DNA from 2 places in the Bacillus basilensis genome. Region 1 is predicted to be linked to the other one. Evidence: riboswitches for the same ligand, from Rfam matches in the RefSeq annotation. Region 1 holds a riboswitch; the other holds the start of a gene.
The links. A riboswitch is a leader RNA that binds a small molecule or an ion and turns the genes downstream of it on or off. The one in region 1 is predicted to bind FMN.
Positions count from the first base shown of each region.

Region 2: linked by a shared signal. The riboswitch ahead of ribD (bifunctional diaminohydroxyphosphoribosylaminopyrimidine deaminase/5-amino-6-(5-phosphoribosylamino)uracil reductase RibD) and the one ahead of ACQVV1_RS12875 (ECF transporter S component) in region 1 are both predicted to bind FMN.

Region 1 is NZ_JBNTQO010000005.1:180,522-184,594, forward strand. Features, by position in the region: gene resE (sensor histidine kinase ResE) at 1-238, shown strand, start outside; gene ACQVV1_RS12860 (cob(I)yrinic acid a,c-diamide adenosyltransferase) at 371-952, shown strand; gene ACQVV1_RS12865 (peptidoglycan DD-metalloendopeptidase family protein) at 1,038-1,652, shown strand; gene ACQVV1_RS12870 (hypothetical protein) at 1,682-2,368, opposite strand; FMN riboswitch at 2,614-2,753, shown strand; gene ACQVV1_RS12875 (ECF transporter S component) at 2,916-3,494, shown strand; gene ACQVV1_RS12880 (ferredoxin) at 3,691-3,939, opposite strand.
Region 2 is NZ_JBNTQO010000002.1:212,641-216,713, forward strand. Features, by position in the region: gene ribBA (bifunctional 3,4-dihydroxy-2-butanone 4-phosphate synthase/GTP cyclohydrolase II) at 1-1,060, opposite strand, end outside; gene ribE (riboflavin synthase subunit alpha) at 1,073-1,717, opposite strand; gene ribD (bifunctional diaminohydroxyphosphoribosylaminopyrimidine deaminase/5-amino-6-(5-phosphoribosylamino)uracil reductase RibD) at 1,699-2,811, opposite strand; FMN riboswitch at 3,118-3,261, opposite strand; gene ACQVV1_RS04550 (CDGSH iron-sulfur domain-containing protein) at 3,452-3,658, opposite strand; gene ACQVV1_RS04555 (DUF2552 family protein) at 3,947-4,073, shown strand, end outside.

The sequences.
Region 1 (4,073 bases):
TCTTATTTTTGAAGTGCAAGATTCGGGCGCTGGCATTCCAGAAGAAGATATTCCATTTTTATTTGATCGTTTCTACAAAGCTGATAAAGCAAGAACACGTGGGAAAAAAGGTGGAACAGGACTCGGGCTTGCGATTGCAAAAAATATTGTGCAAGGCCATGATGGGAAAATTACTGTTTCAAGTGTTGTTGGAGAGGGAACTACATTCTCTGTATATTTACCAAATCGTATAATTTAGATATGCGTTTTTAAAGTTGATAATGAATAAAGTTCTACTGTTTTTTATTTTTTTGTAAAATCAATTAAATAAATAATAGTAGAACTTTTTTTATCGTAGTTGAATGAAGAATAAGAGGGGTGTCGTAAAGCAATGAAATTATACACAAAAACAGGAGATAAAGGGACAACAGGTGTAATAGGCGGCAGAGTGGATAAAGATGATATCCGAGTGGAAGCATATGGCACGATAGATGAGGCGAATTCTCATATTGGATATGCGATGACTAAGCTTCAAGGCGAGTCTTTTGGAGATATTTACAATGAACTTGAAAATATTCAACACGAACTATTTGATTGCGGAGGAGACTTGGCGATAGTAGCGGGGAAAATTCCTTATAAAGTAAAAATCGAAATGGTCGAATGCTTAGAAAAAAGGATTGATTCGTATATAGAAGAAGCACCGCCGTTAGAACGCTTTATTTTACCAGGTGGAAGCGAGTCGGCAGCTGCTATTCATATTGCACGTACAGTTGTAAGGCGAGCAGAACGATGTATAGTGTCCTTACAAAAAGAAGGGGAAATAAACGAAGTTGTTCTAAAGTATGTAAATAGATTATCTGATTATTTGTTTGCAGTAGCTAGAGTAATAAACGCTCGAGTACAAGTAAAAGATGTGGAGTATAATCGCAGTGCAATCGTTTTTCGTGATAAGAAAGAGAAGGAAGTGGAGTAATCCACTTTCTTTTTTTTGTATACTTTTTTCTGTAATATACCAAAATAGAGAAGGTATGGTGGTAATTAGAAAACGGAGGATGTATATGAAAGGTTTAAAATACGGCGTCATGTTATTGACTATATTGTTTTTATCTCAATTACATGTGTACGCAGAGGGAAACCGGTGGACATGGCCTGTTGAAGGGCAGATAAGTGATTATTTTGGGACAAGGCATGGAAAACACTACGGTATAGATATAGCGGCACCGATCGGCTCGGCGGTGGCAGCTATTCAAGATGGTAAGGTAACAAAGTCTTATTATTCAAGTAGTTATGGAAATGTTGTATTTATTAAACATGGAGAATATGAGGCTGTGTATGCACATTTAAATAAGAGATATGTAGTTCAAGGGGATTATATTTCAAAAGGAGAAATAATTGGAGAAGTAGGGAATACAGGAGAATCTCGAGGTGCACACTTACATTTAGAAGTTCATCAAGGAAGATGGACGATGGCAAAAAAGAATGCGATGAATCCATTGCTTGTTTTACATGAACAAAGAAACGAAGTCGTTTCTTCCTCGTTATATGTCGTTCAAAAAGGGGACACTTTAGTTAGCATTGCACGGAAATTTAGCATGTCTGTTAAGGAAATTAAAGAAAAAAATGGGCTGCAGCAAGAGCTGATTTATCCAAATCAACAATTATACGTAAAGTAAAAAAAGAGCTAGTTTAACTAGCTCTTTTTTTACCAAAAAATAAAGACACATATAAATCCAGAAATAGCTAAGTAGCTATATAAGTAAAATACTTTTGTTCTGGTTTTTTCGTTTGTTCGAAAAAGTACAATAGTCGGTTCAATTAAACCGATTGTCAAACAAAGTAGACCAAGGAGCATACAACCAATTGAAATGGAGTACAGGGCGATTTGTGGTGCTTGAAATGGAATCATCCATTTTAATAAAAATGCAATAAGTGCAGTGTAGCAAATGCTGCCAATGTATTTATTCAACGGTGCATTAGAACGGAAACCTGGAAGCTTTTTTAAGAAAGAGCGGGAAACAACTTCAGTTTGTAAAGATGTATGCTCTTCGATTATTTTTTGAGCTTCTTTTCCTTTTTGGAAAAGGGATAATATCCAGTTTCGCTTCCCTTGAAAAATAAATTGAGAAGTTGTTAAATAATGATCCACCTTCACTTTATTCCAACTTTTCCACGGATGACGCTCACATAATTTTAATTTACTCTCTGTTTTTTTATCATACTGATAAATACTGATGCCATCTTCGTCGAAAGTAGCATAGTATGTCTCGCTTGAGAATGTGCCTAAATCAATTGGACAGTAGAAAAGTAATTCTTTTTTTAAGTAAAAGTATTCTTTTCTTAAGTTTTTTTTCATTGTTTCTCGAATAGAGTGTCTCTTTTCTTTCTTCATGACATTTCCTCCATAATCCAGAAAATGTTCTTATCTTAACAATTCAACATCTTATCACTTTTAATTATATATGACTAGGGGATTTATAGGAGAAATGCCGAATGCTAAAAAATATGGGGTGTATTGTAAAATATAATGAATGGTTTTGATTATGTAAAATCAATAACTTATTTTTAATAAGTTACGATTTTTTTGTTCACAATCCAATCATGTTGTTGTATAATGAAGTGGAAAATAGAATATCGGTCTATCTTCGGGGCAGGGTGAAAATCCCGACCGGCGGTGATGAACTATATGTGATTTTGTTCTAAGCCCGCGAGCCGTTAAGGCAGGATTTGGTGTGATTCCAAAGCCGACAGTATAGTCTGGATGGGAGAAGATGGAGGTTCAAGCGTTCAAAAAAGATATGGATTTGAACGTCTGTTTGATGTGCCTTAAATTCTCCCTTTGTGTAAAACACAAAGGGTTTTTTCGTTCTATGAAAAAGTAGGCATAGCAGAACCTTTCCACTTTCCATGAGATGATCGATGGAAAAGGAGAGAGAAAGATGAAACAAAAAAACAGTGTAGTGCAGATGGTGAGTGTAGCGATGCTAAGTAGTATTGCATATTTACTGATGATGTTGGATTTCCCGTTCCCAGGGCTTCCGCCATTCTTAAAAATTGATTTTAGTGATGTACCGGCTCTAATTGCAGCGATTATCTTCGGACCAATTGCGGGAGTAATTGTAGAGGCGATAAAGAATATTTTACATTATGGGATTCAAGGAAGTTTAACGGGAGTACCAGTTGGAGAAATAGCTAACTTTATTGCAGGATGTTTATTTATTGGACCAGCAGCTTTCTTATTTAGGAAGTATCGTACTGTTAAGAGCTTAACGACAGGATTAATGCTAGGGACAATTACAATGGCGCTTATTATGAGTATATTAAATTACATCATCATATTCCCAGCTTACACTTGGTTTTTAAATTCGCCAGCTATGTCTAGTGAGGCTATAAGAACAACGGTTGTAACGGCAATCTTACCGTTTAATTTGATTAAAGGGATTGTTGTGACAATTGTATTTGTAGCGTTATTCTCACGCCTGAAAGTATGGATGTTTGCAAAAATGAAAAATGCATAAAATATAAAGTGAAACTTCAATCAGTGGGGGGCATCCCCCACTGATTATTAGCCCTCACCAATCGGGCTGCCCGGCAAATAGCGAGGCAAAAAAACCATTAGTAGTATGGAACTACTAATGTTTTTTTTATAAGTATCATGAAAACAAAAAATGTCCCTCATATTAATGAGGGACATTTTTTGAAGTTAATAAAAGACTATTCGAATTTTAAAGCATCGCCGTCAAATGATTCGTCAGCAACTTTAATTGAGTCAGTTGGACAACCTTCGAATGCATCCATCATATCTTCAAGTAATACATCTGGAATCTCAACGATACCTTGGTTATCGTCTAATGTTACGAATGCAATACCTTCATCATCATAGTCATAAATGTCTGGTGCAGCAGCGCCACAAGCACCACATGCAATACAAGTATCTTTATCAACGATTGTATATTTTGCCATCTTTTTTCCCTCCTGATAATATGTATGTGAAAAGCTCGCCATAAAAATTATAACCTTATTGTAAAACGGTTTTTAAAACTTTTCAACATAAAATTATAATGATAATGCTTATCAATTAGGGTGTCAACTAATTT
Region 2 (4,073 bases), on a different contig from region 1:
TTGGATTATTCGTTAATAATCGTAAATGTTGTAAACCTAAATCTTTTAATATTTGAGCGCCGATACCGTAATCACGAAGGTCAGCGGGGAACCCAAGTTTTTCGTTTGCTTCTACAGTATCGAAGCCTTCTTCTTGTAACTTATAAGCGCGAAGCTTATTAAGAAGGCCAATGCCTCGTCCTTCTTGTCTCATATAAAGAAGAACGCCTTTTCCTTCACGCTCAATTTGAGCAAGTGCAGCATGGAGTTGTGGTCCGCAATCACAGCGGCACGAGCCAAATACATCTCCTGTTAAGCACTCTGAATGAACGCGTACAAGTACAGGCTCACCTGTTGAAATATCACCTTTTACGAGTGCGATATGTTCTTTCGTATCTAATGAGTTAGAATAGCCAATTGCTTGAAAAGTACCGAAATCTGTAGGTAATGTAATTTCCACTTCTCTCGTCACAAGTGTTTCATGATGGCGGCGATAAGCGATTAAATCTTCTATTGTAATCATTTTTATATCAAATTGTTTTGCACACTGTAGTAAATCAGGGACGCGTGCCATCGTACCGTCCTCATTGATAATCTCGCAAATGACTCCAGCTGGTTCTGCTCCGCAAAGCTGTGCTAAATCGACAGCAGCTTCTGTATGACCAGCACGACGCAGGACACCGCCTTCTTTCGCGATTAATGGAAAGATATGTCCAGGTCGATTAAAATCAGCGCCTTTTGATGCAGGGTTTAACAATTCTTGTATCGTAGTTGCACGTTCGTGAGCGCTAATCCCTGTTGTGGTAGAAACATGGTCAATGCTCACTGTAAATGCAGTATGATGCGAATCTGTATTATGAGATACCATTGGTTCTAGTTGTAGGCGTTCTGCGTACCCTTCCGTAATCGGTACACAAACGAGACCGCGTCCATGTGTAATCATAAAATTAATCGTTTCTGGCGTAATATACTCTGCTAAAGCGATAAAATCGCCTTCGTTTTCACGGTTTTCATCATCACATACGATAACGACTTTTCCTTGTTTTAAATCTTCTAGAGCTTCTTCAATACGATGAAACATAATGCTTCCCCCTTATAGAAATCCGTTTTCTTGTAAAAAGTTTTCGGTCATTGAACCTTTTCGTCTTACAGGCTTAGTAATAAAGCGTTCGATATATTTACCAATCATGTCACACTCAATGTTTACGATGTCACCGGCATTCTTTTCTCCGATAACAGATTCGCTTACTGTGTGCGGGATGAGTGAGATTGTAATGGAAGATTCGTCTATATCAAATATTGTCAAACTCGTTCCATCAACAGCAATGGATCCTTTATGCAAACAATAGCGTAGCAGTTCATCCGAAATAGCTATTTTGTAATAGATGGCATTATAGTGTTGTTTTTTGTTTAATATCGTCCCGATGCCATCAATATGTCCTGAAACGAAATGTCCACCGAATCGTCCATTTGCAGCCATTGCTCGCTCTAAATTTACTTTAGAGTGTGATTTGAGTAGGCAAAGTGATGTTGATTTCATCGTTTCGGGCATTGCATCAACTGTAAATGAAGTAGGTGTAAAGCTCGTTACAGTTAAGCAAATACCGTTAACCGCTATACTATCGCCTAAATGAACATCTGATAAAATTTCATTTGCATGTATCGTTAACTTCATTGCTTCCCCGCTTTGTTGCATATTTGTTATCGTTCCTAATTCTTCTACAATTCCTGTAAACATTTCGTCACCTCGTTTCGGGCATTCGCAACGATTTTTATATCATCGCCAATTTGTTTCATCTCTTGAATTTTTAAGGAAAGCGCATCTTGTAATTTTGAAAAACCATTTCCGCCAAATAAAGTAGGGGCATCTTTCCCGCCAATTAATTTTGGACTTATATAAGTTACAATTTCATTGAAATTATTTGTTTGTAAGAAACTTGCATGAACCGTTTGACCACCCTCAACGAAAAGAGATAGGATTTGTTTTTCACCGAGTAGGTCTAAAACATCTTGAATTTCAATTTGTTTCGTTTTCATTTGGAATATAAATATATTTTCAGATTCATAAGAAGCTATTTTCTCTTTATTTACATCCTTACCAACCATAATCCATGTCGGTGTTAAACAATCTGTTATGACATGAGAAGATGGTGGCGTTTTTAAATGAGTATCTAAAATAACGCGTATTGGATTTTTACCCCCATTAGGAATTCTTGTTGTTAAATGCGGATTATCAGCTATAACTGTATTCACTCCAACAAGAATTGCATCGTGTGTATGGCGATATTGATGAACATCAGCTCGTGCTTCTTCACCTGTAATCCATTTACTGTCACCAGTTACAGTTGCTGTTTTTCCATCTAAGCTCATCGCTGTTTTTATTGTTACAAATGGGCGTTTCGTTTTCATGTAGTGAAAAAAGTAGCGATTTAATAAAACTGCTTCTGCTTCAAGGACACCGGTAGTTACTTCGATTCCAGCTTCTTCTAATCTCCTTTTTCCATTACCAGAAACGAGCGGGTTACAATCAAGGGTAGCAATTACAACGCGCTTAACTCCCTTTTCGATGAGCAATTCACAGCAAGGTGGTGTTTTTCCAAAATGGCTACACGGTTCCAGTGTTACATAAACGGTAGCGCCTTTGGCGTTCTGACCAGCCATTTGAAGGGCATGAACTTCTGCGTGTTCTTTACCAGCACGTAAATGAGCCCCCATACCGACGATGTTTCCATCTTTTATAACAACAGCACCAACCATAGGATTTGGACTTGTTTGTCCTGATGTTCCTTCTGCTAACTGCAGGGCAATCCTCATATATTCTTGATCTGTCATTTTCTTCACCTCTCCTAAAAAAATCAAAAAACCCCAAGGATTTAATATCCTTGGGGTTTGGGAGACGTGATTTCTAGAAATATAGTTCGAATACGAAAGCATAGGGAAGAAACCTAACGATAATCGATATTTCTGCATAAGGAAAAAACCTAGCAAAATATCGGATTTTTTAAACGCTAGTTGTCTCTTTTTATTTCAGTATAAAAAATGAGTATAGAAAACTAAACATATATAAAGAATCAAAATGAATCTTTAAAAATATGCATACTGAAATAAAAGTGTATTCACTATATAAAAAACTAGAAACATATCCTTCTCCCATCCAGACTATACTGTCGGCCCTAGAGTTTCACTAGATCCACCGTTTTCGAGTTGAAAACGGGTCACGGACTTAGAAGCTTTCGCTTCATCACCGCCGGTTGGGAATTTCACCCGACCCCGAAGGATGCTGTTTGGTCAAATTATAGCACAAAAAAAATAAAAGGCTAGTAAAAAGTATTCGAATGTGAAGAATTGTGTGAAAATATATGTAGGCTGGAATGAAGACAAAAGTATTAGAAATGTTGTAAGGAGAAGGGATATAGCGGAGTTGATAAAAAGAAAAAACATGCACAAAAAAATGTGCATGTCACATGTAAAATTATTCTGCCTCTGGTGCTCTAACAACAGACTCAAATTTACCTTTATGCGAAGCATCGCAATAAGGCATATTTTTTGATAAACCACAACGGCATAAAGAAAATGCCGGTTTTGCTGGGAATACATTCCCCTGTGAGTCGACTAATTCCACGTCCCCTGTAACGCGAAAAGAGCCATTGTCATTTACTTTAATTTGTACTTTTGCCAACACTATCCCTCCTTCCCAAACGCTTAATTCCATCATATAATCAAGAGAAGTACTTGACAATATAAAGTGAAACTTTAATCAGTGGGGGAGGCATCCCCCACTGATTATTAGTTGAACCAATCGGGCTTTTAGGGGCAGTTAATCTCACACCTAACGTCTTTGTTTCAGCTGAATTTTGAGGTAGGATTTTTACTGCCCGCAAATAGCGGGGCAAAAAGAGCACTTTGTTCGAAAGAGAAGAGAGTGTTATAATGTTTTTTATAACTGACTAGAGTAAGGTGACGAAAGATGGATAAACAATTACGTACATTACGAAATATTGCAGATGAGCGCACGTGGGCATCATTTTTGAATGATAATCATCCATATAGTTTGTTACATTGGTCCATTGCAGGTGTAGGACAAGAATCGAAGG